Regions from separate parts of the Rhodoferax potami genome, predicted to be linked through region 1. Evidence: predicted binding sites of a transcription regulator. Region 1 holds the regulator's gene; the other holds the start of a gene.

Evidence for each region. Region 1 encodes FNR, which switches genes on or off when oxygen is low (the NO sensors DNR and NnrR bind a similar motif). Its sites were predicted from a motif close to TTGATNNNNATCAA; they were not measured.
Region 2: the regulator FNR is predicted to act here: its motif matches at 15,130-15,143, upstream of RAE19_RS03820 (universal stress protein).

Annotation. Positions count from the first base shown of each region.
Region 1 is NZ_JAVBIK010000001.1:3,415,079-3,431,104, forward strand. It holds gene ccoP (cytochrome-c oxidase, cbb3-type subunit III) at 1-595, shown strand, start outside; gene ccoG (cytochrome c oxidase accessory protein CcoG) at 623-2,092, shown strand; gene RAE19_RS16465 (FixH family protein) at 2,105-2,386, shown strand; gene RAE19_RS16470 (hypothetical protein) at 2,409-2,645, shown strand; gene fnr (fumarate/nitrate reduction transcriptional regulator Fnr) at 2,661-3,380, opposite strand; gene hemN (oxygen-independent coproporphyrinogen III oxidase) at 3,577-4,977, shown strand; gene RAE19_RS16485 (sulfite exporter TauE/SafE family protein) at 4,987-5,670, shown strand; gene RAE19_RS16490 (GGDEF domain-containing protein) at 5,734-6,813, shown strand; gene dusA (tRNA dihydrouridine(20/20a) synthase DusA) at 6,854-7,873, shown strand; gene RAE19_RS16500 (DUF1269 domain-containing protein) at 7,890-8,411, opposite strand; gene RAE19_RS16505 (BON domain-containing protein) at 8,421-9,074, opposite strand; gene RAE19_RS16510 (outer membrane beta-barrel protein) at 9,117-9,752, opposite strand; gene RAE19_RS16515 (thioesterase family protein) at 10,004-10,837, shown strand; gene RAE19_RS16520 (acyl-CoA thioesterase domain-containing protein) at 10,840-11,055, shown strand; gene RAE19_RS16525 (SLBB domain-containing protein) at 11,406-13,715, shown strand; gene RAE19_RS16530 (Wzz/FepE/Etk N-terminal domain-containing protein) at 13,724-14,890, shown strand; gene RAE19_RS16535 (hypothetical protein) at 15,061-15,207, shown strand; gene RAE19_RS16540 (YjbH domain-containing protein) at 16,018-16,026, shown strand, end outside.
Region 2 is NZ_JAVBIK010000001.1:785,778-801,803, forward strand. It holds gene RAE19_RS03730 (GGDEF domain-containing protein) at 1-984, opposite strand, end outside; gene udk (uridine kinase) at 1,165-1,809, shown strand; gene msrA (peptide-methionine (S)-S-oxide reductase MsrA) at 1,860-2,609, shown strand; gene RAE19_RS03745 (M14 family metallopeptidase) at 2,631-3,566, opposite strand; gene RAE19_RS03750 (glutathione S-transferase) at 3,752-4,375, shown strand; gene RAE19_RS03755 (hypothetical protein) at 4,404-4,943, shown strand; gene RAE19_RS03760 (alkene reductase) at 5,044-6,099, shown strand; gene RAE19_RS03765 (hypothetical protein) at 6,160-6,423, opposite strand; gene trxC (thioredoxin TrxC) at 6,590-7,033, shown strand; gene RAE19_RS03775 (transporter substrate-binding domain-containing protein) at 7,133-7,906, shown strand; gene RAE19_RS03780 (hypothetical protein) at 8,153-8,401, shown strand; gene RAE19_RS03785 (DUF938 domain-containing protein) at 8,412-9,044, shown strand; gene RAE19_RS03790 (3'-5' exonuclease) at 9,041-9,646, opposite strand; gene RAE19_RS03795 (DUF6172 family protein) at 9,734-10,060, shown strand; gene RAE19_RS03800 (GGDEF domain-containing protein) at 10,271-11,833, opposite strand; gene RAE19_RS03805 (DsbC family protein) at 12,304-12,948, shown strand; gene RAE19_RS03810 (YitT family protein) at 12,952-13,626, opposite strand; gene RAE19_RS03815 (zinc-dependent peptidase) at 13,699-14,538, opposite strand; gene RAE19_RS03820 (universal stress protein) at 14,637-15,074, opposite strand; gene RAE19_RS03825 (hypothetical protein) at 15,221-16,026, shown strand, end outside.

The DNA.
Region 1 (16,026 bases):
GGAGGCCGACATTGCGCCGATTTATGCGCGCTTTGACGCCATGTCGGCTGAGGACATCGCCAAAGACCCGCAAGCCCATGCGATTGGCGAGCGTTTGTTCATGAACAACTGCTCTCAGTGCCATGGCTCCGATGCCCGGGGTTCCAAAGGTTTTCCCAACCTGACCGATGCCGATTGGCTGCATGGTGGCTCGCCCGAGAAAATCATGGAGACGCTGAACCAGGGCCGTGTCGGCCAGATGCCTCCCATGGCGGCGGCAGTGGGTTCGGGTGATGACGTGAAAAACCTGGCCAACTACGTGTTGAGTTTGTCAGGCAGTCCGCACGATTCGGTGCGGGCCAACTTGGGCAAGTCCAAGTTCGCAGCTTGCGCGGCCTGTCACGGCTCCGACGGAAAAGGCAACCCTGCGTTGGGTGCGCCCAACCTGACCGATGACATCTGGCTCCATGGCTATGGCGAGAGCGCCATCATCAACATCGTGAACAACGGCAAGGTCAACCAAATGCCTGCACAGGTGCAGAAGCTCTCACCCGCGCAAATCAAGGTGTTGTCGTCCTATGTATGGGGCTTCTCCAACACCGGTGTGGCCAAGTAACGCTGGCTGAACCCTGAAGGATATTCCTTGAACGCACCTGCCTCTACTGCCGAGAAGAAGATCATCCCGATCGTCGCGTCACCGGACAAGGGGTCTATTGCCCCGCCACCTGGTGCCGACGAGGAGACGATTGCCCTGTACGAAGCGCATCAAAAAATCTACCCGCGCAGCGTATCGGGCTACTTCTCGAAGTGGCGGTGGGCGCTGGTGTTTCTGACCCAGCTGGTGTTTTATGGATTGCCGTGGTTGGAGTGGGGGCAGCGCCAGGCGGTGCTGTTCGATCTCGGGGCACGGCGGTTCTATATCTTCAACCTCGTGTTGTATCCGCAGGACTTTGTGTACCTCACCGGCATTCTGGTGATTTCTGCACTCTCCTTGTTTTTGTTTACGGCGGTGGCCGGGCGCTTGTGGTGCGGCTACGCCTGCCCGCAAACGGTTTACACCGAAATCTTTCTCTGGCTGGAGAAGCTGGCCGAGGGGGACCGGTCTGCCCGCATGCGGCGTGACGCGGGCCCTTGGACACTCGACAAAGTCTGGCGCAAAGCCGCCAAGCAATGCATGTGGATTGCTGTTGGCTTATGGACAGGCTTTACCTTCGTGGGCTACTTCACGCCCATCCACAGCCTGGGCATGGAGCTCTTCGCCTTGTCCATGGGCCCTTGGGAAACCTTCTGGGTACTGTTTTACAGTTTTGCCACCTATGGCAATGCCGGCTACATGCGTGAGCAGGTCTGCAAATACATGTGCCCGTATGCGCGCTTTCAGAGTGCCATGTTTGACAAAGACACCCTGATCGTGACCTATGACGAATTGCGCGGAGAACCCCGTGGCGGGCGCTCCAAGAAAGCCGATCTCTCCACCCTCAAGCTGGGCGCGTGTATCGACTGCAGCTTGTGTGTGCAGGTCTGCCCGACCGGTATTGATATCCGCAAGGGGCTGCAGTACGAGTGCATTGGCTGTGGTGCCTGTGCCGATGTGTGCGACACCGTCATGGACAAAATGGGCTACGCCCGTGGTCTGGTGAAGTACTCGACCCAGAATGCAGTGAACCAGCGCTGGAGTGGTGCCGATATATTGCGCCATGTGCTGCGCCCCCGGGTGCTGGTGTACAGCAGTGTCCTGCTGGCGGTGGTGCTGGCGATGCTGGTCAGCCTGTGGATGCGCGCGCCTTTCAAGGTGGACGTGGAGCGCGACCGCAGCACACTGGCCCGCATCGTGTCGGGCGGCCGGCTGGAGAATGTGTACCGCCTGCAGATCATGAACGCCCGGGAGACCCACCAAACCTTTGAGGTGAGCGCCGAGGGCTTGCCGGACCTGACGCTTTCCACCGATTCCAGCATGGAAGTCGGCCCGACCGAATCCCGCTGGATTGCGATTCGCGTGCAGTTGCCGTATGAAGGTGCAACTCCGGGATCGCATCCCATCCATTTCACGGTGAAATCGGCCCCTGACGCTGCCGTGGTAACCGAGAAGTCCGTATTCATAGTTCCGCGTTAAGAAAGCCACTTTATGACCAACCCGTCAAGCTCATCGACCCCCGCAGCCCCCTGGTGGAAGTTCGGCCATGTGTGGCTGGTGGTGTCCGGCCCGCTGATCGTGGTGGTGGCGAGCTTCCTGACTTTCTATCTGGCCGCCCGCGGTATGGACCCGGTCGTCGATGAAAACTATTACCAGACTGGCCTGGACATTAACAAGACCCTGGCCACCCAACCTGAAAGCCTGGCACCCGCCATGCAGGCCCGTAACCATGCAGCTACTGGCATCGTGCCAGCCGCTGCGCCTGCCCGTTGAGCGGTAGGCAAGGAGCAACGTGATGCCGAGAGCCCCATGGATGGCTGTCGTGTGGCCCGCTTTTCTGGCGGCAGGCGTGCTGGAAATCGTGGTGTTCGCATTCATCGATCCCCACGATCTGCATTGGAACGACGCGGCTTTGCCGCTGTCACGCCAAGGAATTTACACCGTGGCGTTTTTCGTGTTCTGGGGGGTGACGCTGGCTTCTAGCGCGCTCACGGCTTTGCTCGCTATGAGCGCTGCAGACGTCAACAACTAGCGAGCGTGTTATCGCTCAGTTGCAGACTTTGGGGTTGACGATGTCTTTGAGGGCATCGGTGTTCAGGATGCGCACGTGCCGTTGCTTGACTTCCACAATTCCGTCGTCCACGAACTTGGAGAAGGTGCGGCTCACGGTTTCGAGTTTCAAGCCCAAGTAACTGCCAATTTCTTCACGCGTCATCCGCAGCACCAGTTCTGACTGCGAGAAGCCGCGGGCGTGCAGGCGTTGCACCAGGTTCAGCAGAAATGCGGCGAGTCGCTCTTCGGCCCGCATGCTGCCCAAGAGGAGCATGACGCCATTTTCGCGCACGATTTCGCGGCTCATGATTTTGTGGACATGGCGCTGCAGCGAAGTCACCTCGCGCGACAGCTCTTCAATCCGGTCGAAGGGCATGACGCAGACCTCTGCGTCTTCCAGAGCCACGGCGTCGCAAGTGTGGTGGTCGTTCACGATGCCATCGAGTCCGACGACCTCTCCCGCCATTTGAAAACCGGTGACCTGGTCGCGCCCGTCTTCAGAGGCTACGCAGGTTTTGAAGAAACCGGTGCGGATGGCATAGAGGCTGGTGAACTTTTCACCGTTGCGAAACAGGGTTGCGCCGCGTTTGATTTTGCGGCGGCTTGCGACCACGTCGTCGATTTTGTCGAGTTCGGCGGGGCTCAGGCCCAAGGGCATGCACAGCTCGCGCAGGTTGCAGTTGGAGCATGCGACCTTGATGGTGTGGGTATTCAATGCCCCGGCTCCCACCGGCGTGATGGCGATAGAAGCGTGGGCGTCCTGAGACTTGGCGGTAGGCATTGCGTGTTCGAGCATGGTGTTCCCCTGATGCAAGTCAATTATGGTCCGGGTCATCCTGAAACTCCTTGATGTAAATCAAGGAGCCTGAAGGCTGTTTCGTTCACAGTCTGTGCGCTAGCTTGGAGTATTCATGAACGCAGCCCTTGGTTCCGCACCCATTTCAGAACAACTGTTGACCCGCTTTGATGTTTCCGGGCCACGTTACACCTCGTACCCGACCGCCGACCGCTTTGTAGAGGCGTTCAGCGCGGACGATTACTCCCAAGCACTATTGCAACGCCGCTCCGGTGCTGCCGCGCTGGCCTTACCTTTGTCTTTGTATGTGCACATTCCGTTTTGCGAATCGCTGTGCTACTACTGCGCCTGCAACAAAATTATCACCAAGCACCATGACAAAGCGGCCACGTATTTACGCTATTTGACACGGGAGGTGGAGTTACACACCCGGTTGATGGGTACTGGGCAGTCCGTCAGCCAGTTGCACCTCGGGGGCGGTAGCCCCACCTTTTTGAGTGACACCGAGCTGCGGGAGCTGATGGCGATGCTGCGCCGCAACTTCAGCTTTGTCGCCGGTGGTGAGTATTCCATTGAAGTAGATCCCCGGACGGTAGACGCTGCGCGCCTGGATACCCTGGCCGAACTCGGCTTCAACCGCCTGAGCTTCGGGGTGCAGGATTTTGACCCTGCGGTGCAAAAGGCCGTACACCGGGTGCAACCTGCCGATCAGGTGTTTGCCTTGGTAGAGGCGGCACGCGCACGCGGGTTTGAGTCCATCAATGTGGACCTGATTTACGGCTTGCCCCGCCAGAGCCCCGAGTCGTTTGACCGCACATTGGCTCAGGTGAACGCTTTGCGGCCGGACCGTATCGCGCTATATGCCTACGCCCATTTGCCTGAGCGCTTCAAGCCTCAGCGCCGTATTGCGACTGTGGAGTTGCCGGGTGCTGCTTCCAAGGTCTCCATGTTGGCGCATTCCTTGGCGTCTTTCATGGGGGCGGGCTATGTGTATGTGGGCATGGATCACTTTGCACTGCCGGACGATTCGTTGGCAGTGGCGAAGCGGCAAGGGCGCCTGCACCGCAACTTCCAAGGCTACAGCACCCAGCCCGACTGCGACTTGATCGCTTTGGGCGTGTCTGCCATCGGCCGCATCGGCGCTACCTACAGCCAGAACGCTAAAACGCTGGAAGAGTATTACGACTACCTGGACCAAGGCCGTTTTCCCATCGTGCGGGGAATGGCGGTTACGCGGGACGATCTGGTTCGTCGCGCAGTGATCATGGCGCTGATGTGCCAAGGCAATTTGCAGTTTGAGTCGATCAATCTTGCCTATTTGCTGGACTTCAAGAGCTACTTTGCCGCCGAGCTCGAAACCTTGCGGGGGCTGGAAGAGCAGGGACTGGTGTCCTTGGACGACACGGGAATTCAAGTCACCAGCCAGGGCTGGTTTTTTGTGCGGGCCGTGGCCATGGTGTTTGACCGTTATCTCCAGACGGACCGCACCCGTGCCCGCTTCTCCAAAATCATTTGACGCGTCCGGATGCAATCTTCTTTGGCAGTGACAGCATTGCTCATGGGCTTGGTGGGTGGGCCTCACTGCATTGCTATGTGCGGTGCGGCGTGCGCCGGCATCGGGCAGGCAGCTGGACCCCGGCGGACACCGGCCATGTTGAGCTTCCAGGCGGGCAGGGTCATTGGCTATGCCGCACTCGGTGCCTTGGCCGCAGCATCGGTGCAGGGTTTGGGTTGGCTCACCGTGCAGTCTGCTGCGCTCCGGCCAGTGTGGTCTTTGCTTCATGTGGCCGCCACTGTATTGGGGTTGGTGCTTTTGTTTTCTGGGCGTCAGCCCCTGTGGTTGCAGGCAGGGGCGCGTAGCGTCTGGGCCAGGGTGCGCAAAGTCGGGGCAGGGGGCGTGTTGGCCGCTCCCCTGGGGTTGGGGGTGGTGTGGTCCCTGTTGCCTTGCGGCTTGCTGTATTCGGCGTTGCTGCTGGCATCCCTGTCGGGCGAGCCCTTGTCCGGTGCAGCAACCATGGCACTTTTCGCCCTGGGCACCTCGCTGACCATGATGGCGGGGCCGTGGTTGTGGCTGCGCTTGGGTTTGTCCCGCATGGGCGATGGAACGTGGGGTATCCGCCTGGCCGGCGCGGCCTTGGCAGTAGCCTCAGGGTGGGCTTTGTGGATGGGATTGGTGCACAATAAAGCTCCGTGGTGCGCCACCGGCTAGCCCTGAACAACCCCGTTTTCAGGCGGCCTACTGCTTACGCAGACCCAACGAAAGTCCGCCTGCATGCTAGACCCCTCCCACTCGGAAGAGAAGCTTCGGATCGAAGACCTGCGCAGCTTCAAGATTCTGGATACCCCTGCTGAGCAGGCCTATGACGATGTGGTCAAGCTGGCCTCTTACATTTGCGACACGCCGATCGCCCTGATCTCCCTAATTGATGAAGACCGCCAGTGGTTCAAGGCCCGTGTGGGCCTGAATGCGATGGAAACGCCGCGAGGTCAGGCCTTTTGTGCCCACGCCATTCTGGATCCGGACCGGGTGATGGAGGTGCCAGACACCCAGCAGGACGCGCGCTTTGTAGACAACCCACTGGTGACTGGCGACCCGGGTATCCGGTTTTATGCCGGCGCGCCGCTGCTCACCCCTTCGGGTGCAGCACTCGGCACGGTATGCGTGATCGACAGGGTGCCCCGCAAATTGACCGAGCGCCAGTCAGAGGCCTTGCAGGCCCTCTCCCGCCAGGTGGTGCAGTTGTTGGCGTTACGCCGCGTGAATGCCGAGCTGGAGCTAGTGACCAAGGCGCAGACATTGCGCCACCAGCAACTGGAGAACCAGCAGCGTCGCATTGAAGAGCTCAACCATGACCTGCAGGAGCAGACCCTGACGGATCCCTTGACGGCTTTGAAAAACCGCCGCGCTTTTGATACCTTGTTGTCCCATGAGTTTGCGCGCTCCCTGCGCTCCAAATCGCCGCTGTGCCTGTTGATGGTGGATGCAGACCATTTCAAAGCCTACAACGATGCCTTTGGCCATGTGGCGGGCGATCAGGCCTTGATGTTCATCGCACTGGCAATCAAAAGCCAGGCGCGCGCTTATGACCACGTGGCACGCTATGGTGGCGAGGAGTTTTGCGTCATCCTGCCCGATACCCAGCTGAACGAAGCGCTGGTGGTGGCCGAACGCATCCGGGATTCGATCAAGTCCATCCACGGCCTGCGCAGGCCCATGTCTGCCAGCATTGGTGTGGCGTATTCCGAAGGCATCAGCAGCCCCAAGCGGTTGGTGGAGCTGGCGGACCGCGCCATGTACCTGGCCAAGCAGGGCGGGCGTGACCGGGTAGAGATTTTTCTGCCTCCGACCTGAGCCCGCGGCAGGGTGGGCGCGAGGCTGGGATAATCCGGCCATGCCCGCTTTAGAAAACAAGTCTGCTGTGCCGGACTCCCTGTGGCGCCTGTCCGTGGCGCCGATGATGGACTGGACTGATAGACATTGCCGCTATTTCCACCGCCTATTGAGCCGCCATGCGCTGCTGTACACCGAGATGGTGACCACGGGTGCGCTCATCCATGGGGATGTGCCGCGCCATTTGCGCTTTAACGCCGAAGAACACCCCGTCGCCTTGCAGCTGGGCGGGAGCGAGCCTGCTGATCTGGCGCGTGCTGCCAAGTTGGGCCAGGAGTGGGGTTATGACGAGATCAACATCAACTGCGGCTGCCCGTCCGAGCGGGTGCAGCGCGGCGCATTTGGCGCCTGCCTGATGAACGAAGCCCCGCTAGTGGCGGACTGCGTGAAGGCGATGGTGGATGCGGTGGATGTGCCGGTGACCGTGAAGCACCGCATCGGGATTGACAAGGAAGAAAGCTACGGCTTTGTCCGCGACTTTGTGGGTACCGTGGCCGATGCCGGTTGCACCGTGTTCATTGCCCACGCGCGCAACGCGTGGCTCAAAGGCCTGAGCCCCAAAGAGAACCGCGAAATACCGCCCCTGCGCTACGAGCTGGTGTACCAGCTCAAAAAAGACTTTCCGCACCTCACCATTGCCATCAATGGCGGCATTACCAAAACAGCCCAAGTGGCGGGACATCTGGAGCACGTAGACGGCGTGATGCTGGGGCGCGAGGCGTACCACAACCCCTGGTGGTTGGCCGAATGGGACAGCGCGTTTTACGGCGCCCCCGAGCGGGACATTACCCGCGAGATGGTGGAAGCGCAGATGGTGGACTACATGGAGCGTGAGGCCGCGCAACACGGTACCCACTGGTACAGCATTGCGCGCCACATGCTGGGTTTGCGCCACGGCTTGCCCGGTGCCCGGCGCTGGCGGCAGGTGTGGACCGATCACCGCCTCAAGCACCTTGGCGCCCGCGAGGTGATGGCCCTTGCTCATCTACCAGAGTCAAATAGGGCTCCAGCGCCCGTATAGCCTGCGGGAGGTGCTACTAATTCAGTAGCGTTTCAGCGACTTCTGTGGGTTGGGTGCCGGCCAGGATGGACTTGGCCCGCGCCACTTCGTCGTCACTGCCGTGCACCATCAGCACGTATTTGTCGGCCTTGAGGGCGGTCTCGTACACGATGACTTGGTCCTTGGGAACACCCAGCTGGCTCAAGGCGGCGCCTACTGCCGAGAGGCCCCCAACCAACACCGCGCCTTCGAGCGCGCTGATGACGACCGACACAATCGGCCCTGCCATGGCGATCATGCCCAAGGGCGGCAGCATGAAGACGGCAGGTGCCATCAAAATGCCCCACATGCTGCCCCAGAAGGCGCCGGTGCTGCCCCAGGCGCGGATCTTGTCGCCGGTGCTGTAGAAGCCCACCGGGTGCTCTTCGCTGTGGTAGCCCTTGCCGATGAGCGAGAGTTTTCTCACATCAAAGCCGAACTTCTTGAGCGTTTGAATAGCGGTCTCTGCCTCCTCGTGGGAGTTGCAGATGGACACTGAAGCGTTGGTATGGGCTTGCATGTGCTGCCCTCAGAAGGTCATGGTCATTTTGTCGACCACGCTAGTCACACCGGGCGTGCTCCAGGCGGCTTCTTTGGCGGTGTCCCGCTCGGTCCAGTTGCTGACATTGCCAGTCAGGGTGAGGGTGCTGCCGTCAATGTCGATGTTGATCTTGCCGGCGTCCGTGTGGGCGCGGCGCACCAAGGCGGCTTCGATGTCGGCTTTGGCCGCGCTGAGCTTGGTGCCGGGCTGCAAAATGATCTGGTTGGACACCCCATTCACGCCCATCAGGTAGCGCACAGCTACAGCGGCAGCCAGTTTCTGGAACTGCCATTCGGTTTGGCCTGTCAGGGTGATCCAGCCTTTTTCAACGGTGACGTTCACCTTGTTGCCCAGTGGGGTGGACATCCATTGCAGCGCGTTTTTGGCGGAGTTGGCAATGTCGCTGTCGTTGCGGATGCCACTGGAGGCCAGCTTTACATCGATTTCAACGGCCAAGGCGCGCACGCCTACTACGCGGCGCGCGGCTTTTTCGGCGTGGTATTTCTCTTGGTAAGTCATCACATGGCCGGCCAGAGTGACGACGCCATCTTTGGCTTCCACGCCGATGTTCTCAGCGTGGACCGAGGGTTCCCAGTGGAGTTCAGCCAGCACGTCTTGTTGGAGTTGGAGATCGGTTTTCATGGGTTTCCTTGGGTGGTTGGAGGAGGGGGCAAGGTCAGGGGGTTAGTAGTGGTAGCGCAGGCCGAGCTTGGTGGCGCTGATGCGGTCGGTGCTGCCGCCGGGGAACTTCATGGTGTGCTCCTCGTACATCAACACGCCGGACCATTGGGCTGCCAACTGCAGCTCCACGCCCAGGCCATAGCTCCAGCCAAAATCACGTTCGCTGCCGGATTGCACGCCGGACGTAGGCGCGCTGCTGACATCGGTGCGGCCGTAGGTGGTACCCACCTTGCCCAGTAGGTTCCAGGAGGGGTTGAGCGGCATGCGGCCGATCAGGTTCAGGTTGATGCCATCCGCGGTGGTGCGGCCGCCGGCACGGTTGACCGAGCCGAAGTCGGTGTAACCCACCTCCAAACCCCAGTTGGGGCTGAACACATAGTTGCCCATGCTGACGCTGTAGGCGGTGGCCCGTTGGTCATTGTCGAAAATGCCGAATCCGTTGCTGGGTTTGGAATAGTCGGATGAGCCGACACTGATGTCGATATAGCCCGGGCTGTAGGCGTTGCCGCGGGCGGGTGACATCTGGGCGGCGGCGGGCGCCATGGCAAACGGCGCGGCAAGACACAAGGCCAGTCCTGCCAACGTGGCGCCTCGAGCGCGCGGGGTGTGGCGGGGGGCGGGGATACGGGGTGTGTGCATAGTGAGCAGCCTTTAAAGAGAAAAGAACCGGATCACTCCGGGAGACAACCTCACTGTGGGCGACTTAAGCGCCGCCATCTGTGCGCAAGCGCGCCTAGGCAGCACGGATCTGATAAATCGACACACCCGTGACAGACGGCTGCCAACAGGTGCGGCACTATGTACTTTGTAGTTGGCGATTTTTAAGCCAAATTGGCATGTAGCGCAGGCAGAATATGCGCGAGTAGCTATTAAAAAAGGAGCAAATTCCCATGGCAGATAACCCGCAGAAACCCGCGTTCGATGGCGACATGGCGGCGTACACCGCATTGGGCGGCGCGGTGTACCGCGCATCTGCGCTCACGCGCGGCCCCTGGCACCCGCAGCAACAACACGCCGGCCCGCCGATCGCCCTGGTGAGCCACGCCTTGGAGGCCGCGGCCCAAGCGCATGGGCTGCACCACCTAGCCCGCTTGACTGCCAATTTGTTGCGCCCCGTGCCGATTGCCGATATCGAAGTCAGGGTACAAGAAGACTATGTGGGTCGAAATGCCGGCCACTTCTCTGCGGTCGCCCTGGCGGATGGCAAAGAGCTGATTCGCGCCACCGCACTGTTTCAGCGCGAGGACGAGGTCGGCCTGCCCGATGGCCTGCCCGGTCACCCCTTGCCGCTGGCACCCAAGCAGCCGGATGTGTCACCCGTGCAGCGCTTCCCGTTTGCGCACCATGAATGGGGCTACCCCGATCTGGTGGAAACGCGCACGGCCCAGGGCCGTATGTTTGACGGCCCGAGCGCGGTGTGGTTTCGCATGAGCCATCCGCTGGTGATGGGCCAAACGCCTAGCGCCTACCAGCGTGTGGCGGTGGCAGCCGACTCGGGCAACGGCATCAGCGCGATTCTGGATTTGTCCACCCACGTGTTTGTGAACTCCGACCTCACCATCAACCTGCTGCGCAAACCGGTGGGTGAGTGGGTGTGCTTGGACGCTCGCACCCATTTGTCCAGCCATGGCGGAGGGCTGGCGGAGTCGGCTCTGTACGACGAGCTGGGATTGATCGGGAGGGCTACGCAGAGCTTGTTTGTGAGGCGTCGCTACAGCGCGTAGCGGTGGCGGCCGACTCGGGCAACGGCATCAGCGCGATTCTGGATTTGTCGACCCACGTGTTTGTGAACTCCGACCTCACCATCAACCTGCTGCGCAAACCGGTGGGTGAGTGGGTGTGCTTGGATGCCCGCACCCATTTGTCCAGCCACGGCGGGGGGCTGGCGGAGTCGGCTCTGTACGACGAGCTGGGATTGATCGGGCGGGCGACGAAGAGTTAGTTTGTGAGGAAACGATAGCTAGGTGGTTTGGGGGATCGTCCTTTCCGAGCAGGGTAGACTAGAGGAGTTTTGGCTTGGTGCTGCTGATGGGCAATAAAAGACCCAGGCGCGCTTTCATCGGCACCACTTAAGACTGGTGGCCTAGTTGTGTTGATCTAGAGCTGATGCCGGATTGATGAACCCGTTCCAATGGCTCCTGAAGTGTGCTACCCGCGCTATTGCTTGGCGGTCCTCGTGTACCTTAGCGCCGGAGGCCTGATAGATATTCTTAGTCGAAGTTTTATTTCTGGTTAGGCGTGTTTCTTATGAAGTTTTCGTATTTTTTATCCCGAATCACACTGGCCTTGGGTGTGTTGGGCTGTGCTTCTGTCGTCAACGCCCAGTTCGGCAATCCCAGCACTTTTTCTAATGCAGGCCAGGTTGGAGCAGAAGCGCCCGTTCGCAACTTGCCATCTACCGCCAATGGTGCCGCAAGCGCTCCCAATCAAGTCAGGGGCGTTGCTTTGCCCAGCAGGCAGGCTAGGTCCAATGAACCGCCTGTCGCCAGTGAGTCGGCGTTGACGTTGCCTGAAACGGGTGGTGCGGCATGGAAAGAAGAGCCACCGAGCCAATTTCAGAAGTTTGCCCAAGAGTCGACAGGGACTTTGCTTCCGATATTCGGAAGTCAGCTTTTTGAGTTTCCTCAGAGCTATGCACCCGATGCGGGCCTCGCCGCGCCGGCAAACTATGTACTTGGCCCAGGCGACGAAGTGCAGGTACAAATTTGGGGCGCGATAGACGAGTCCGCCTCGTTCGTATTGGACCGCGAAGGCCGAATTTTCATTCCTAAGGTCGGGTCGCTTTCGTTGGCCGGCGTGACCAGTGTCAATCTTGAGTCCGCCCTGAAAGGGCACCTCAGCAAGGTGTTTACGAACTTTGGTTTGAGCGCCAGTTTAGGGAAGTTGCGCAGTGTCCAAGTTTATGTGGTGGGGCAAGCGCGTCGCCCTGGGACCTATTCTGTCTCCAGCCTCAGCACCTTGGTGAATGTTCTGTTTGCCAGCGGTGGCCCAAGTGCAAATGGGTCGATGCGGAGTATTGAGCTGCGTCGTGCGGGCCGTGTGGTGACGAAGCTTGATTTGTATGACTTCATCGCCAAAGGCGATAAATCAGCCGACATGGCTGTGTTGCCTGGAGACGTCGTCTTTATTCCGCCAGCGACCCGTCGTGTTGCCATCGCGGGTGCATATGACCAAAAAGCGGTTTACGAACTCAAAGACGCTACCACCACCATCGGCGATGTGTTGGCCTTGGGCGGTGGTGCTTCTCCGGTCGCAAATTTCCGTAAAGCATTGCTTGAACGAGTCTTCGCGGACAAAACACCACCGCGGCAAGTGGTCGATATTGCTCTTGATGCCAAAGGCTTGGCGCAAGTCTTGGTGCCCGGCGACATCTTGACACTGTTGCCAGTGAGCGGCGCGTTTTCCAACGCGGTAACGCTGCAGGGAGTGGTCGCTGAGCCTCTTCGGTACAGCTGGTTCGACGGAATGCGTGTTTCAGATTTGATCCCAGATCGGGATGCGCTCATCACCCAAGAGTACTACCGCCGTATGAATGGTTTGACCCGTATTCCAAGTGACACCGATACGAAAGGTGCTGGTAGTCGGGAGGAAAAGCGTGGTTTTGACGAACGGGTGAGAAATAAAAATGAGCAAATCAACTGGGATTACGCGGTCATTGAACGTTTGTCTCGCGCTGATCTGAGTGTCTCGTTGATTCCGTTCAACTTGGCCAAGGCAGTCGTGGGGCGTGATCCTCAGCACAATCTCGTGTTGCAACCAGGGGATGTTTTGACGATCGTCAGTCAAAAAGACATCGCTCTCCCTCAGGAAAAACAGACGAGGTTGGTTCGCTTGGAGGGGGAAGTAGCAGCTCCCGGTGTGTACGAGGCGCTTCCCGGCGAGACCTTGCCGCAGCTCATCAAGCGCATCGGCGGTTTGACCCCACAGGCCTATTTGTTTGGCACAGAGTTCAGCCGTGAGTCGGTCCGCCTGCGGCAGCAAGAAAACCTGAGGTCACTGGTTCGGCGTTTGGAGGGCGAGCTACAAAGTAAGGTGCAGACCAGTCCCGCCGCCAATGGACAAGACGCTGCCACCTTGGCTTTGGTCGCCCAACAACAGCAAGCGCAACTGAAATCGCAAATTGATAGGCTAAAAGCGCTCAAGAGCAATGGCCGGTTGGCGCTAGAGCTCGATACCGCGGCCCAAAGTTTGGCAGGGTTGCCCAACCTCCCCTTGGAGGATGGAGATCGTGTGCTGGTGCCATCGATGCCTGGATTTATCTCGGCTTTCGGTGCTGTTTATAACGAGAATGCAATGATTTACAAGCCAGGAAAGACTGTGGGCGATGTCGTGCGAGCCGCAGGAACTACAGAAGACGCCGAGTCCAGCGGTGCTTTCGTGCTGAGGGCGGATGGCAGTGTGGTGTCTAGGCGGGATAGCAATCGGATATTTGGCGGTGGTTTTGAGTCGCTTGCCGTGATGCCGGGGGACACATTGGTGGTGCCCGCCAAGCTTGACCGTGAATCTGTGTATGCATTTACCGTGCGGTCACTGAAAGAACTGACCCAGATTTTTGCCAATTTGGGTATCGGTGCCGCTGCTATCAAAACTCTGCGGAACTGATGAATTCCATGAATCATGAATCCAACACCGAAGCAGCTGAAGACGATGAAATCAGTCTTTTGGACCTGCTACAAGTAATTGCTGAAAATCTGCGTTTATTGATATTGGCTCCGATTGGTTTGGGGCTTGCGGCACTTGCTATTTCATTCGGCCTGGCGCCAACGTACACTGCGAGCACCGTATTCATGCCTCCGCAGCAGCAGCAGGGAAGTGCAGCGATGATGCTGCAAAGTCTTGGTGCCCTTGGCGGTGTGGCTGGTGCAGCCGCGGGCATCAAGAGTCCGAATGATCAATATGTTTCGCTGCTTAAGAGCGACGCTGTGGCCAACGCGCTGATTGGGAGATTTGGTTTACTTGAACAATTTGAGCTCAAATCCTTAACCGATGCCCGAGCGCAATTGGATGGAGTCAGCAAAATCACGTCAGGCAAAGACGGCCTGATCGTTGTCTCGGTCGACAATGGCTCTCCCAAGCTCGCTGCGGATATTGCGAATGCGTATGTTGAAGAGCTTCGGACACTGCTTGCCCGGCTGGCGGTTACTGAAGCTCAGCAGCGCAGGGTCTTCTTTGAAACCCAGCTCGAAGCGACCAAGCGGAATCTGTCGATTGCGGAGACCGCACTCCGTAGTTCGGGCGTCAACAGCTCCGCTCTAAAGTCCAGCCCTGTTGCCACGATCAGCGCAGTAGCGCAAGTGCAGGCGCAAATAGCAGCCCAAGAAGTAAAAGTGGCCAGTATGCGGGGCTACCTTACAGAGTCTGCACCCGACTTCAAGCAAGCGATGACAGAGCTCTCTGCACTCAGAACACAGTTTGCAAAATTGGAAAAGCCATCTCCGGTCGACGGTGATAACGCGGGTTACGTTGGGCGAGTTCGGGATGTCAAATACTACGAAACCCTTTTTGAATTGTTTGCCAAACAATACGAATTAGCCCGGGTAGACGAAGCCCGTGAAGGTGCGCTGATTCAGGTGGTGGATGCAGCGGTTCCTCCAGAGAAGAAAAGTAAACCCAAAAAAGCGCTAATTGCTACGCTAGTGACCCTTGCATCTTTTTTTGTGTTGTTGCTTTTTGTATTCATGCGCCATGCCGTTAGAAATGCAGTCGCCGACCCTGAGTTGGCAGAGAAACTGTTGCGTTTGCGACACGCGGCCCGACGTTCTATCGGTGTGAATTGAAGGCCTGAGTGTAGTAATATCCGTGAGTCTGGGGCGGCTGTACGTTGGCCTGGCTTGGTCTGATTCATAGATTTTTAAAAAGGGGTTTGCTATGAAAGTTTCTAAATTGTTGGCCGCAGCTGTTGTTTTGGCGTCCTTGACTTCCCAGTCAGCATTAGCTCAAGCTGGCGGTGCAGGTGCTGGCGGTGGTGCTAGTGCTGGCGGTGCAGGTGCTGGCGGTGCTGCAGGTGCGGGTGCAGGTGCTGCAGGTGCTGCAGCGGCTGCTGGTGGCGCTGTTGCTGTTTCTGCTGCTTCTTTGCTGCCTTTGGCGTTGGTAGCGGGTGTCGTGACAGTAGCTACAACTAACCAAAACTCTTCTGGAACTACGCCAGGAACAACTGCCGGTTCAAACTAACCAGCTTCTGTTCTCCCAGGCGCCTGCGGGCGCCTTTTTTATTGGGGCATCCTCCATTGAATCTTATTGCTCGACTCATCTTGGGGGGGCTCGTAGTCTTGGCAAGTGGCTGCTCCTCGCTGCTAGGCCCTGAGACAGAAACAGCCGCCTATTTGTTTCATAAAGAAGAATCGACTAAGGCCCGGCTGAATAAGTTAGCGTCCCGGCTAAACCCCTCGATACGCTATTTGCTGGTCCATCAGGAAGGAAACCTGCCAACCTTACTGGTACTTGGCAATGTGCTTCAAGTCCCAGAGGGGCCTATAGAGGTGTGGTATTCGGCGGGAGCTGAGCTCTTCAAGTTTCAATCGGGAAGACTGGTGGGAACCAACGGGCTCCCAGTTGATTGGACCTCCGTTCGGTTCTTGTCAAAAATTCCTTCGTGGGAAACCTTGTCCCCGGACAATGCTCCTGTCTACATGCGGTCGAGAAGCGAGTTGCCGGGCTATCTCTCGAACAAAAAGGAGTCCGTGAGGCTCACACGTATGGTAGTTTCAGCTGATGGTGTTCTTCGGTTGCCTTTCTCTTTGTCAGAGGCTATGCCCCCGTCCTCGCTGAAAAACTACACCTGGTTCCGTGAGCAAGTTGTTGCAGATAGCCCGCACGCTGTATTGCCGGAGAGTTGGTTTGCAGTTGCCCAAGATGATGGGGAGGAACGAGTGGTTTTTTCCCGGCAATGTGTAAGCGCGCAAATGTGTTTTCA
Region 2 (16,026 bases), 2.6 Mb from region 1:
CAGCGGCTCGGCCTCTACAGCGAGGCGCAGGCGCTCGGCCACCTCCAGCGCAATCTGCAAGGGGGTCAGGGGCAGCACGATCAAAAACTCTTCCCCCCCGTAGCGGGTGCACACATCGCCCTGGCGCAGGCCCTCGCGGACGCGCTGTGCAAAGGAGCGCAGCGCTTCGTCACCGACCAGGTGGCCGTGGACGTCGTTGATTTTTTTGAAGAAATCGATGTCCAGCATCAAGATAGAGAAAGGCTGGCCGGTGCTGACCGAGAACTCCAATTGTTGTTTGAGCAATGCATCGAGCGCGCGGCGGTTGCCCTGCCCGGTGAGCGCGTCGGTGGCGGCATCGATGCGCACTTTGGTGAGCAAGCCGCGCAGTTGCTGGGCCAGCGCCGCATTGGACAGTTGCAGAGCAATGCCCTCCCGCACACGGTTGGCAATGCGGCTGGAGTGATAGAACATGAGCACCTGAAACACGCTAAACGCCACGATCAGGTCCACGGTGTATTGCTGGTTGGCGTGGCTCGCCAGCCCCAGCACCGAGATGCTCCACATCAGCCCGCTTTGCAGGTAGTAGCCGCGGATGTAAGACACATACACCTGCGCGTTGACGGCACTCACCCCGCACAGCAGCGCCACCATGATGGCGTCCAACAGCACATCGTGCCCCGCCAGCAACCAGCCCAGCAAGCCCCACGCCATACCGTCCAGCGCCGCCATGACCCGCAGGCGCGGGCCGTGGGTCTGCTGGTCGCATCCGTCTTTGAGGGCGCGGTCGATCGAAAGCAAGCCCATCATCCACACCGCAAAGAACAGGACCAGCCAAAGCAGCAGGTTTTTGTCGGGCACACGCCCCCATGCCATCCAGGCAGCCACAAACCAACCGGCTGGTGTGGTGTGCAAGGTTTGGCGAAACGACGCCACCCACAAGGTAAAGCCCGTCTGGTTAACCACCAAACGGTCGCTGACCGATAGATCGGGAAGGGGCTGCATGGGCAGGGTGGGTGTGGGTTTGCGGCTATTCGGGGTGCAGCTTCTGGATTCCATTCTAAGGAGACGTTTGCAAAACAACCATCCTTTTTGGATGTAACCGATGACGGCAAGGGCCTGTTGGGTCAAACTGGGCCGGGCTCGTAAAATAGTGCGCTTTGTCGTCCGGAACCCCTAAAAATCATGCCCCAAAAATCCAATAACAAACCTTTCGTGATCGGCGTTGCCGGGGGCAGTGGCAGCGGCAAATCTACCGTGACCCGCGAGGTGCTGGCCTCCATCGGGCCGGGCATGGCATCTGTGGTCTACCAGGACGACTATTACTGCGACCAGACCCACTTGGCGCCTGAAGAGCGCGTCAAAACCAATTACGACCACCCCGACGCCTTCGACTGGCCGCTGATGGTGCAGCACATGCAGGCACTGCGCCGCGGTGAGGCCATCGACATGCCCACCTACGATTTTGTGACCCACAACCGCGCACCCAGCACTGTGGTGGTGAACCCGGCACCGGTGATCGTGATTGAGGGGCTGTTTGCGCTGTTTGACCCTGAGCTGCGCAAGATGATGTCGCTGAAGATTTTTGTGGACACCGCGGCCGATGTGCGATTTATCCGCCGCCTGCAGCGCGACATTACTGAGCGCGGCCGCAGCACCGAGAGCGTGATCGCCCAGTACTTGGAAACCGTGCGCCCGATGCACAAGCAGTTCATCGAGCCCACCAAGCGGCACGCCCACGTCATCCTGCCCCACGGCGCCAACGACCCTGCGGTAGACATCATCACCACCAAGGTCAAAACCCTGATCCGGGATTTGGATCGGGGCTAATCTCTATCCTCTGGTGTAAGGACTGTCCTATCTACTACGCGCCTTACATCATGAAACACAAACACGCACGCCCACAACAACGGCCACCGTTTTTCTCGTCGGTGGGCAAAGATGCACTCTTGTTGCTTGCAGTGGTGCTCATATTGGGCTTGGTGTACGCCACGTCACCTTCCAAAGCGGACAAAGGGGTGGTTTTGCCGCCGCCCTCTGCTGAAGTGGTAGCAGCGGTAGGTGACACAGCTCTTCCTACAGAAACAGCGGTGTTTGCCGGGGGATGCTTTTGGGGAATACAGGCTGTGTTTCAGCACACTCAAGGGGTGCTGAACGCGGTGTCTGGCTATGCCGGAGGCAGCGCTCAAGATGTCACCTACGACAAAGTGAGTAGCGGCCGCACTCAGCACGCTGAGGTCGTGCAAGTGCAGTTTGACCCTCGGCAGGTCAGTTATGCGCAGTTACTGCAGATTTTTTTTTCCGTGGCCCACAACCCGACGCAGCTCAATGCGCAGTACCCGGATGTAGGCACGCAGTACCGCTCGGCCATTTTTTACGCCTCGTCGAACCACAAGCTGGCGGCGGAGCGCTACATCGCACAACTCATTGAGGCCAAATCATTTGAGGCGCCGATCGTCACCCAGCTGGAGCCGCTACAAGCGTTTTACCCGGCAGAGGCATATCACCAGAATTACGCCACTCTGCACCCAGAGTCGAACTACATCGCGCGGTTTGACCGTCCCAAGATAGACAACCTACACGCCTTGCTGCCCGCGATGTATCGAGCCCAGCCAGCACTGGTTCCATAACAAACAAGCGACCTGGGGCCCTCAGACCACTGCCAACACAAAGCGCAAGGCCGCGTTGACGGCAGTCACTTGCGCGGCAATGCACTGCTCGGGGTTGGCGCGGGGGCTGTCGGGGTAGACCTCGGTGATGCTGGTGTAGCGCGCCCCGGTGATGCCGGTGCACAGACCCCAGCCTTTCACGTCATAGGCAATCACACCGGGTGCCTCTAGCGGGGTGCCGATCAGGCTGCCCTCGGCGTCGGCAGGCGCAATGTGCGTGACCTGCTCCACAGCGCGCAGGATGGCCTGCTGGAATGCGGGCTGGGGGTTGGCGGTGTCGTCCACCAAGTAAAACCCATCGGGAATCACGCACGGTTCAAAGGCTTTGCCATCCCGCGCGGCCACGGCGGGGCGGTACTCGCTCTCGTCGGTGTCGGTGGTTTCGTGCAGGTCGATATGGGCGGCAAACTGCCCCAGCAGCGGCGCAACCAGGCGCATCAGAGCCGCACTCTCTGGGGCGGGGCTGTCTGCACGGAAGCTGCGGTTGGGGTCCAGCGCATCAAAGTTCCAGCGCTGAATGCGCTCATAGGCCCAAGGGCTCACGCAGGGCGCGACCAGCAGGTTCACCCGGCCGGCAAAGGCTGCTGCGTGGTCTGCTGCAAAGCGCAACGCGCCATGCACACCACTGGTCTCGTAACCGTGCACCCCGCCGGTGACCAGCACGGTGGGCAAAGCACTGCTCCAACTTCGGCTGCGGAGGGCCATGAGCGGGAAACGCTCTTCAACTTGCGCGGCATCGGCATACACCACTTCGCCATAGCACTCCACATCCCACTGCGCGCGCAACTGCTCTATCGCAGCCAACACGTCATCGGCATAGCTGCGCTGGCGCACCTGGCGGGCGCGCCACTGTTGCACCTCGGCAGGCCCCCAAGGCTGGCCAGGAGTACCCAAGGGATAGAAACGGGAGAGGGTCATGAAAATGCTTTGACTGTAAAACTTGTTTGCTACGATTTTAATAGCTACTAGCGCAGGTTATCAGAGCGCCAGAGGGCTTTTTGATGCCCTAACGAAGCGTGGCAGTGCGGCCTGCATAGAATGCCCCGTGCGCTGCACTGCCGATGTGCAGCCCCCCGATTTTTACCCCTTATAAGGACAACACCATGCCCCAACTGAAACTCAGCTACTTTGATATGCACGGTGGCCGCGCCGAACCAGTGCGCCTGGCCCTGCACATCGGTGGTGTGGCGTTTGACGACCATCGCTTTACCTTCCCTGAGTTTGCAGAGGTCCGCAAAGCCACCCCGTTCGGCCAAGTGCCCACGCTGGATGTGGATGGCACCCAGTTCACCCAAAGCGATGCGCTCTTGCGTTTTGCGGGCAAGCTCTCGGGCCTGTACCCCACCGACCCGCTGCAGGCGCTGTACTGCGACGAAGTGACCTACGTGGTGGAAGAAGCCGGAGCCAAAATGGGCCCCACCTTCCGAATGAGCGGTGAAGAGCAAAAGGCGGCGCGCCTGGCTCTGGTCAACGGCTCCATGCCGGTGTACCTGGGCTGGTTGCAGCAGCGCCTGCAAGCCCAAGGCGGCGAGTTTTTTGCTGATGGCCGCCTCACCGTGGCAGACCTGAAGGTGTGGGTGGATGTGCGCGCCCTCAACTCCGGCCGCTTTGACCATGTCCCCACCGATTTGGTGGAACGCGTGGCCCCGGCCCTAAACGCCCACATGCAGCGCATTGGCGAGACACCGGCCATCAAGGCCTATTACGCGCAGTTTGCAGCCAAGTAAGCGTCGGATGCAGTTGATGGAGCGGCTCATGCCGCACTACCAGTTCAGCGAGAAACACCGCTTGCTCACCCAGGCCAGCCCGGCCGCCCTGATGGACGCGGTGCTGCAGCCCGGCGTGAGTGAAGACCCGTGGGCGCGCCGATTCATCCAGCTGCGCGAGCTGCCCGACCGGCTGCGGGGCGCCTTGGGTGGCAGTAGTCGCCTGCAAAACCAGCCCCCTTTCGGGATCGACAACTTCACGCTGCTCGGGCGTGATGGCGATACTGAGGTGGCCCTGGGCCTGACAGGCCGGTTTTGGCAGGCAGACTACGGCCAGTTGCCAGTGGCGGGGGCCGACGGGTTTGCGGCATTTGCCAAGCCCGGCTGCGCCAAGCTGCTGCTGAACTTCAGCACCCAAGCCGAGGCCGGCGGCGGCACCTGGCTGCTGACCGAGACGCGGGTGTGGTGCACCGACCGAGCAGCCCTGCTGCGGTTCACCCCCTATTGGTACCTGATACGGCCAGTGAGCGGCTTGATCCGGCACCGCCTGCTCGCCCGCGTGCGCGATGCGGCTCTGGCCCAGCATTAAACCTACCGCTACCCCGAAACCGAGTAACCCCACCGCATCGGGCTTATTGCCCCGGTGCCACACTCGCGCCCCTCGTTGTTACGTTTACAGGTTTTTGAACATGCTTTTCTCTCCCCTCCAAGTCGGCGCGCTGACACTGCCCAACCGTTTCGTCCTCGCGCCACTGACCCGCACCCGCGCGGGCATGGAGCACCTGCCCAATGATTTGATGGCTGAGTATTACGCCCAGCGCGCCAGCGGCGGCCTGCTGATCACCGAGTGCACCATGGTGACTGAAGGCACCTCTGCCTTTGTGGCCGAACCCGGTGTGTACTCCGCAGAACAAATCGCCGGCTGGAAGAAAACCACCGACGCAGTCCACGCCAAGGGCGGCCGCATCTTCATGCAAATCTGGCACGCAGGTCGCGCTGCCCACCCCAGCATCAATGGCGGTGCTCGCACCGTCTCCAGCAGCGCGCTGGCCATTGAAGGTGAGATCCACACCCCTGAAGGCAAAGTGCCCCACGTAGCGCCCCACGCGCTGACTGTGGAAGAAATCAAAGAGATCGTGGCCGCTTTTGCCCAAGGCGCCAAAAACGCAATGGCCGCCGGTTTTGACGGTGTGGAAGTGCACGGCGCCAACGGCTACCTGATAGACCAGTTCTTGCGCGACGGCTGCAACCAGCGCACCGACGCGTATGGCGGCTCGGTAGAAAACCGTGCGCGTTTCTTGTTTGAAGTGCTGACTGCGGTGAGCGATGCCATCGGCTCCGACCGCGTGGGCGTGCGCCTGTCGCCCCTGAACAGCTTCAACAGCATGATCGACAGCGACCCTGTGGGCCTGACTACCTTCTTGGCGGACAAGCTCAACAGCTTCAAGCTGGCTTACCTGCACATGATGCGTGCGGATTTCTTCGGCGTGCAAAAGGCCGACGTCATGTCGGTGGCGCGCGCGAACTACAAGGGCGTGCTGATCGGCAATATGGGCTACAGCGCGGAAGAGGCTGAGCAAGCGATCAAAGACGGGAAGCTGGATGCGGTGGCTTTCGGCAATGCCTACATTGCCAACCCGGACCTGCCGGAACGCGTGAAAGCGGGTGCGGCGTTGAACACGCCTGACAGCAGCACCTATTACACGCCCGGTGCCAAGGGCTACACCGATTACCCCACGATGTAAGGGGAACCCTGCGCTCCACCCGGCCAGCACAGCCGGGGTGGGCGCTTGGGCCGCGAAGGCTTACAGGCCTTCGTGGCGGTCTGCAGCGGCAAACAGGTCCAGGGCAAAGTCGGGGTCCGACTTCTGGATACTGGCCGCAAAAGTGCGCAACTCTTCCGCCTGCTCCAGGCGGGTCTGGCCGGCACCGGATGCGCGGCCGAAAGCGGCTTGGCTCAAAGCCACCACCAGGTTTTTACCGGCTACCCACAGCGCCTGCAAGGAAGCGCCCACAGTGGGTTGTGCGTCGCGGGGCAGAGAAATGCTGTGAAGAGTCGTGCTGGCCATGGTGGGCTCCTTTAAGTAAAAACAAGTGATGTTGCACTGCAGTATAGGGTTAACCCTAGACATAATGCAAGGGTTAACCCTAATGGTCGTTGTTTCTTAGGGTGAAACGCCTAAGCCCTGCACCTCGGGCGCTTGAGTTTTGGCCCCGCGCCGCCAGCTAACCTGCATGACCGAAGCACTCCATATCGTTTGCCCCCACTGCCACACCACCAACCGGGTGAAGGCAGACCACATGTCCAGTGCGCCCGACTGCGGCAGCTGCAAGGCCCCGCTGTTTACCGGCAAGCCGGTCGACTTGACCACAGCCTCTTTTGACAAGCATTTGCACCGCAGCCATATCCCACTGTTGGTGGACTTTTGGGCGCCGTGGTGCGGGCCTTGCCGGCAGATGGCGCCCGCCTATGCCGCTGCTACCCGCCAGCTGGAGCCGCACATCCGGGTGGCCAAAGTGGATACCGAGGCCGAGCAGGCGCTGGGCGCCCGATTCCAGATCCGCAGCATTCCCACCCTTGCGCTGTTTGTGAACGGCCGCGAAGTCGCCCGCCAACCCGGAGCCATGGGGCAGGCCGATATCCTGCGTTGGGTGCAAATGCACTTGCCGGTGAAATAGCCCGCCACGCCGGCAAGGCTGTGTATAGTGGCCGTTATGGGCTCTACACTTTTTCCCGGCGGAAGAACTTGTTGGCTGCGCATTGCAGTGAGCGCGGCTTTGACCTTGGGTACAAGCCTGAGCCACGCGATGTGCTCGCGGACCATCGTGGTGCCGGCGGCACCGACGGGCTTCAATGTCAAGGTGACTGATGAGGGAGTCTCCGGCGTCTACCCGGACTGGCTGCGCGAGGTCAGTCGCAAAGCGGGTTGCCAGCTCCAGTTTCCGGTGGTGCCGCGCGCCCGGGCGGATTCGATGACCTTTGTCTCCCACCAGGCCGACATTTTGATTCCGGCCTCCCAGAACCAAGATCGCGACCAAAAGGCGCAATTTGTACACCTCGTCAACCTCACGCCCAACCTGATCACGCTCAGCACTGCGCCCTTGCCGCCCAAAGACCTCCGCTCGCTGGTAGAGCGGTCCAAACTGCGCGGCGCCTTGGTGCGCAGCTACAGCTGGGGCGATGAATACGATGCGCTGGTACAAAAGCTGACCGACGACAACCGGGTGGACTTTGTCAATGATTTAGGCACCGTGGGCCGCATGCTGCGTGCAGGGCGGGTGGACTTCACGATATTGCCACCCACGCTGCTGCACTCGGCACTGCAAACTACAGCCGACGTGGCGCAGAGTGGCGAATTTCGTTTCAGCGCGGTCATCGGACTGCCCAAATCCCGCGTGGGGGCCTACCTTTCGCGCCAGACGCTGAGCCAGACCGATATGGATCTGTTGAGCAACGCGATGGTGAAAAGCGCGCGCGAGGGCAACTTACGCGCTGTTTTTGAAAAGTACTACCCGATAGAAGTGGTCGCCGCGGACATTGTGAACAATTAATTAATAAAAAAACTTACCCCAAGCGCCTGTGGGCTGTTGTGTGGATAAGCGTGTTCACAAGCCGCGAAATCCGCGCCAGCATTGGGTTTGACAAGCCTGCCCAAAAATAAGGCAGCGCGTAGAGCATTGTTTTTAAAGGCAAAAAGCTGTGGTATGGGGGAACCGGCTGTCCGGTCCCCACGGCGCCAGAACCCCCGATGAGGTAACCTCGCCGCCTCACTGAACGACAAACACAAGGACTTTTCCATGAAAAAACTCAACGTCACTATCAAGCTGGAAATGTCGGTACCCGATGACTGGGCACTGGTAGAAACCTCTGAAGGCACCCCGGTGCTGAGCCTGCCAAATGGCCAGTTCCTGGACATCGCCATCGAGCCTTTGTTCGCAGCAGACCCCGAAGACACCTGGAGCAGCACGGAGAGCGAAGACGAACTCAACGACATTCTCGACATGGTCGAGAGCGAAGAAGTCAGCTACGAGTTTGTGACCCACTAAGCCACGCTCCATGGCGCAACCCGACCACAGCCCATCTGCCGAACGCAACAAGCACCCGATTCTGGAAGTGCTGCAAACCCTGCTGCCTGCCAGTGGCCGGGCGCTGGAGATTGCCTCGGGCACCGGGCAGCATGTGGTGTGGTTTGCGCAGCACCTGCCGCAGTGGGCCTGGCAGCCCACCGAGGTGCACCGCGGCGCGCTCTACAACATCGAGGTGCGCGCCACCGAAGCGGATTTGACCAATATCGAAGTGGCCCAGCAGCTCGATGTCTGCCGTGAGCCGTGGTTTACCGAGGGCGCCACTTGGGCGGGACCGTATGACCTGGTTTTGTGCATCAACATGCTGCACATTGCGCCGTGGGCCGCGTGCGCAGCCCTGATGCGGGGTGCCGCCGCCTGCCTGGCGCCCGGCGGGGTGCTGGTGACCTACGGGCCTTACTTTGAGGCCGGCGTGCCGCCTACCCAGAGCAACCTCGAATTCGATGCCAGCCTGCGAGCGCATGACCCGAGTTTTGGCATACGCCAATTGGCCGATGTGGCAGCCGTTGCGGCACAAGCCGGCCTGCAGCTACAAGCCCGCCACGCCCTGCCCGCCAACAACCTGTTGCTGGTGTGGGGCCGCCCCGCGAACCCTGCGGCCTAAAGCCCGAGCGCGTTAAACACCCGGATGGCGGCGTAAGCGTCGTTGGCTGCGTAGACCAGCTGGGACTCTGTGAGCCGGGGCGCCGCCCAATTGCTGGTGGCCGCCTTTTTGCTCTTGATGAAGCGCTGCCCAAACAACACTGCCACGGCACCTTTGACCCCCATGTCTTTGCGGTAGCCGCGTTCGCGGAACACCACATTGAGCTCCAACACGCCCACCGGCTCCACCCCCAGTTTGTGAAGAATGCGCTTGCGGTCATCCCCCAGGCCAAAACCGGCCTTGGCAATACCGGGCAGCGCCATGAGCTCGGCAGCCACCGCTCGGCACTCGGGGTCGTGCAGCTGAAACACCCAGGCCCGCTCAGGCGTGGAGAGTTGCAACACATGGGGTCCGTCGGAGACTTCGCCCACTTTGAAGGTGGGTTTGGACTCGGTATCAAAGCCCCAGGCGCGGGCTTGGCGCAGATTGGCCAAGGCAGCATGGGCTTGCGCGCCCTCGTTCACAAGAGTGATGCGGTCCAGGCCCAGCCGGGTAAATTCAGGCAGCAAGGCAATGGCATCTTTGTGGGGGGTGGAGTGCTGTTCGCGGGGGTTTTGTTGCATGGGGCGTATCATCGCCCACCTGCCACTGGTTGGCCTCACAGTTTTGCCCGCAGCCCACAGAGCGGCGCGGCGCACAAGGATTTCCCCATGAAAAAGACATTCCCCCTCCACGTTGAAGGCAAGCACCCCGATCGCCTGTTGGACGCCACCAAACACGAAATCCGCAAATACATGAAGCGCGAACGCAACCGCGCGCTGCCCGTGGGCGTGGATTTTTGGGACTTTGATTGCCGCTTCGGCGCTACCGAGCAAACCGCCGTAGTAGCACACCCGGCCGAGTTGATCGGCCTGATCGACGCCGCTGCCAAAGAGGGCGGCACCCAGTTCTATATTGAAATTCTGGCCAAGCACGGGGTGCGCAAGCCGCGCGACCCGTCGGCAGGCGCCACGATTGCCAACTTTTTGGAAGAGTAAGGGCGGGGCTAGCACACTCAGCGAGCCCATTCACCGCGCGTGGGGCAAATAAAGTTGAAAAAAACTTACCCCAGTCACCTGTGGGTTGCTGTGTGGATAAGCGTGTTCACAAGCCGCGAAATCCGCGCCAGGCTTAGCTTTCAACACGACGCCTAAAAAATAGGCAGCCTGACAACCCCGTTTTTTACGGGGTTTTTTTATGCTAGAGCGTTACTGCGGCTTAGCGGTGTGGGTTTGCCCCTTGCCCGCAGACTTGGCGGCGTACATGGCGCTGTCCGCCCCCAGCATGAGAGATTTCAAATCCGACCCGTGGTGGGGGTACATGGCAAGGCCAATGCTTACACCCAAGGGCACACTCACACCGTAATACGGCTGGCACAGGGCATGCACCAAGCGCTCGGCCGTTTGCAGGGCATCTGATTGGCTCACCCCGTCGAGCAACACAATGAACTCATCCCCACCGATGCGGGCCGCGACATCGGACGCCCGGATGGTGTAGCCGATGCGCTGCGCCACGGTTTTGAGCACCTCGTCGCCAATCGAGTGACCCAGGGTGTCGTTGACCTTTTTGAAACCATCGAGGTCCATGGCCAAAAGCGCCAACTCGCCGTGGTGCCGCATGGCGCTCAAAATGCTGCGCTGCGCCAACTCGTCAAACAGCAAGCGGTTGGGCAGCTCGGTCAGTGCATCGTGCTGGGCGAAAAACTTGACCTTGCGCATGGCATCTGCCGCCTGCAGCATGGCGGTGCCCACGGCTTGGGCCTCTTGCAACTCCAGGCTGGGCGGGCTCACATCCTCCCCTCGCCCGAGTGCGAGCGCCGTGTCATTGAGCTGCTGAACCGATGACATGACCTTGGCCCCTGCCCGCCGCGCCAGCCAAAACCCCAGCCCCAAGGCCAGCACCAAGCCAAGCAGCACCTGGGCGAGCTGGGCAAACAGGTGGTCATACAGGCTGCGCTGCGGTGCTGCAGCCACCACTGTCCAGCCCCAGCGGTCTGAGGTGCTGAACCCCGTGAATACCGGCACATTGTCTTTGGTCACCGACTCCAAAAAGCCGGATGAATTGCCGTCCATAGCCTGCTGCACTCGGAGCCCGACCAGCTGGCCAATGAATTTCAAGGGGTCGCGCGAACGGCCCACGATCGTGCGGCTCCGGTCCAGCACCGCGATGAGCCAGCCGTCTGGCAGCGGGCGCTGGGCAATAAGGCGGTTGATGTAATCGGGCGTCAGGCCCATGTTCAGGCTGTAAACGACCTTGTCATTGACCACGACCGGCACCCCGACCGCCATGATGTGCGCTTGGGTCGTTACGCCCTTGAAAAGATCGGTGAGCACCGTCTCGCGCTGGGCAAACACCTGCTGGAGCTGAGCGGGTGTGCCAGCTTTGGGCAAGGCTGCACCAAAGGGGAACAAGGTGTTGAGCACTTGCAGGCCTTTGGCGTCCGTCAACACATAGTTGAGCGCCATGTCAGGTGCCAAGACGTTGTTGGTAGCGTGCTGATGAAAGGCCTTGAGATCGCCACGCGCCAACTCAGGGGCTGTAGCCATGACCTTGAGGCCGGACTCGATGGCAGCGAGCTCCCGCTCGATCTCTGCCTGAATCGCACGCGCTAAGAGCACAGTCTGTTGCTCAAAGCCCTCCCGTTGCAATCGGTAGTTGCTGTAAGCCAGCCAAGCGCAAATCAGCACCGTAGGCAGCACACTGAAGATGACCAGCATCCGCAGCGCGCGCCGCAATGACACACTGCGCCGCACACGTATCCGGTTTGGCATGTGATGGCCGTCCCGCGTTGTAGTTAATCGTTTTCCTCTGTCTGCACTATGGCAGAGGATGCTTATCGGAACAACTACCAAGAAAAAAACTTACCCCATTCCCGTGTGGGCCACGCTGTGGATAACCCTAGGCACAAGCCGCCAAATCCGCGCCAGCATTGGGCTGCAACACGATGCCTATTTTTTAGGCAATTTCAAATTTCGCGAATAAGAAAAACGGCGTTTTGTCAATGAGGGAAAGTTTTGTGTTAGCACTTGCGGTGAATCGGTGTAGACGTGAAAAGCGACGCCCCGTAGGCCCGAATTACCCCTCAAAACTGTGCGCCACTCTGTGGATAACTTTGTTTACAACCGACAAAACCCGCACAAACAGGGGCTTTGGCACCGTTGCCTGTAAAGTAGTCACTGCGGGAACCAATGCCGCTTTTCACGACTCTACCCGCGCTAAAACTTTTACACGCTGCAACAACATGACCATCAAGTCCCCCTCGTCTTCCGCCCTCGCTTCGCCCACACCGCCCCAGCGCAGCCGCCTGCACCTGCTGGCACTGCCCGCCTTGCTGGGCTTGGGCGGTCTGGCCGGTTGCGGCGACAAGAAAGACGAGACGGCAGCGCCCGCTGCCAAATCCACGGCGCTGAGCCCTGCACAGGCCTACGACAAGATTGCAGCCGAGGGCAAAGGCTTCACCGTGGGCGCACTCATGGCGGCCAACCCCGCTTATGTGCTGTTTGACCCCCAGTGCCCGCATTGCGGCCATTTGTGGACAGCGTCGCAGGCGTTGCTGCCCAAGGCCAAGTTTGTCTGGATCCCGGTGTCGTTTATCAACGGCAAAAGCGCTCCGCAGGGCGCTGCAATATTGACCGCCGCCAACCCCGCCGAGTTCATGGCCGCGCACGAGGCCTCGCTGCTCGCCGGCAGTGGTGGTACCCCGTTGCCCGCGTCAGTACCGCCGGAGGTGGAAGCCATCATCAAGGCCAACACGGTGCTGTTCAATGACCTGGCTGCCGAATCGGTGCCCTACATGGTGGCCAAGAATGTCAAAACCGGCCAAGTGGTGGCCAATGCGGGTGCCATGCAAACGGCAGCATTGGCTGAGTTTTTGGGTGTGAACTAAGCGCTACAGCACCGCGTAGCGGCCCGGGCGGTGGTTGACCGCGATGAACAGGTTCATGACCACCGCCGCCAACACCGAATAGGCGACCCGCACCGGGTCGACCACAGTGAGTGCCAGTAGCACGATGGTGCAGTCCATGCCCATCTGCACCATGCCAGCGCGCCAGCCCCGTGAACGTTGCAGGTACAACGACACAATGGTAGCGCCCCCCAAACTGGCCCGGTGCCGCGCCAGAAACAAGCACCCCGAGCCCAGCAGCAGCCCGCCCAACACCGCGGCATAGGCCGGGTGCAGCCGCTCGATGGCAAACAAGCGCGGCGACCATTCAGCCATGGCAGACAAAAAGCTGATGGCCACAAAGGTTTTGATGGTGAACTCGCGGCCCATGCGCTGCCAGGCAAACCAGTAAAACGGCAGGTTGATCAAAAAGAACAGCTTGCCCAGGCTGACACCGGTCGCGTAGTGCAGCACAAATGCCGCACCCGCAGTGCCGCCGGTCAGCAACCCCGCCTGGCCGAACAAAATCAGCGCAAGGCTCACGAACAAGGTGCCGGTAAAGATGGCCTGAGCATCCTCAAACCAGGTGTGCTGCTGCACCGCCCCCTGCAATGCGGAGGGCAGCTCAACCGGCCCGCGCAGGGGCTTTTCTGGGGGGTTGGGGGGTATGGAGGTCGACATAAGCCTTACGGAGCAAGCATTGTGCCGTGCCTGCCCATGGTATGTTGACACGCTGCTTACCGGGCCACCCGCTCACCAGCTGGAAGGGTCCACCTTGAAGTAACCCTGCAACTCGCGATAGAGCGCAGCGTCGTAGCTGCGCAAGGCCGCACCTTGCTCAAAAAAAGCTTCGGTGGCGACCGAGAAAAACTCCGCCGGGTCTTGCGCGCCATAGTGGTCCAGCAGCACTTGCTCGTGCATGAAGGCCTCGCCTTGCAGGCGCTCGTAGGCGGCAGTAAACACCGCCTTCCAGCGGGCGGGATGGTGATCCGCATCACCGGGCAGTGGCATTGGTGCGCCGATCGCCTGGCCGTTTTCCTGGTCCAGCTGATGGGCGAATTCATGGATCACGACGTTGCGGCCATCGTGCGCATCGGCAGCGCCTTGGAGCACGTCTTGCCACGACAGGATGACCTGCCCTTCCGACCAGCTTTCGCCCGCCAAAGAGCGTTGCTCGGCGTGGTGCACACCCGCCGCATCGGTGTGCTTGCGCTGCACGACAAAGGCAGCGGGGTACAGCAGTATCTGGCGCACTCCGGCAAAGTAGTCCGCCGGCAGCCCGCGGGTGCGGTTGAGCAGCAGCAGGCAGGCATTGGCGGCGACCACGACCCGCATTTCTTCAGTCACCTGCAAACCATCGCAACCGATAAAGGTTTTTTCGGCCACAAAAACCTGGATGTGCTTTTTGAGCTGCAGCTGCAGGTCTGCCGGCAAACGGGCAAACATGGGAACGCGCTTGCGCAGGTGTTTGCGCCACCCGGGCGGGAACGGTTGCTGTTGCAGTCGCTCGCGCCGCCAGCGCATCCAACGCGGATACCCCAGCAGCCCGATCAGCAGCAACAACGCTGCAAGGCAAAAAATCAAAAAGGCCACAAGCTCTCCGTCAGCAGCGTTGCACTGGCTGGTTAACTGGAGCCCCTGCGGCCTTTTTCAAGCACGCCCGTCCATGCGGGGGTGCCGTGGGGTCAGGGTTAGCGCGCTACCAGTACCGGCACCGGACTCTGGGCGACCACTTTGGCCGCCACACTGCCAAGCACCAGGCGTTCAATACCCGAGCGCCCGTTGGAGCCGATCACGATCAGGTCGACGCCCAGCGTCTCTGCCGTTTGCACGATACCGCTCACGGCGGTGACATCTTCCACTAAGCGGACATCGAGCGCCACCACAGACCCCTCACGGCACAGGGCATCCACATGCGCATGGGCTTGGGCGGCGAGCTGCTGGCCGGCCGCCGCATAGGCTTGCAGGCCAGCCGGATTGAGCTCGCCAATACCGATATAGGGGTACGGGTCCGCCACATACAAAGCGGTGAGCTTGGCGCCGTGGGTGCGGGCCAAATCCACCGCCAAGCGGGACGCATGCTCTGAAGACGCAGAGCCGTCGGTTGCCAAAAGAATGTGTTTGAACATGGGAGCCTCCTGTGAATCGATGCCCTTACTGTGCGGGAAGGCGGCGCGGCCGGTCTTGATCTGCGTCACACAGAGGCGCTGGCCCGGCTTACATGGTCTGTCACATGGGCGCGCTACACTGTTCTTCAAATACAAGGAGCGTAGAAATGCTGCGACTCTTCAAAGCACTAGCCGTCGTTGGCATATCACTCACCGTGTGGCTGCAGCCTGCAGCTGGGGCAACATCGCCCATGCAATACACCTATCCGCCCCCCGAGAGCGGCTCGGATGTGCGCATGCAGTTTTACTGGGATGTATTGCAGCTCGCCCTGGAAGAAACACGCCCCAAGTGGGGACCGTTCCAGATGCAGCCAGCCCCCAAAGTGATGACGCCTGCGCGCGCGGAAATGCAGCTGAGCAACAGCCAAGATATTTCCGTTATGGCGCGCACCACCAGCCAGGAACGTGAGCGCAAGCTCTTGCCCATCCGCTTGCCCCTGGACAAGGGCCTGACAGGCTACCGCCTGTTTTTGATCAAGGAAGTCAATCAACCCGCCTTCAGCGGCATTCGCAGCACCAGCGAGTTGCGGCAGTTCACCATCGGGCAGGCTGCGAACTGGATCGATGTGGACATCCTGCGCAACGCCGGCCTGGAGGTGGTTACCGCCCCGACCTATGAGAGCCTGTTCCCCATGCTGAGCGCGGGGCGGTATGACCTGTTCTCGCGCGGAGTGAACGAAATCAGCGCGGAGCTGGCTTCCAACATCGGCAGCTATCCCGACCTCGCGGTGGAAAGAAAACTGCTGCTCTACTACCCCCTGCCCCGCTACTTTTTCTTCGCCCGCTCGCCTGAAGGTGAAAAGCTGGCCCAGCGGGTCGAGGAAGGCTTGAAGCTGTTGATGCGCAATGGCAAGTTCCAAAAGCGCTATCTGGTCTTCAAGAAAAGCATCCTCGCGGACCTGAGTCTCTCAGG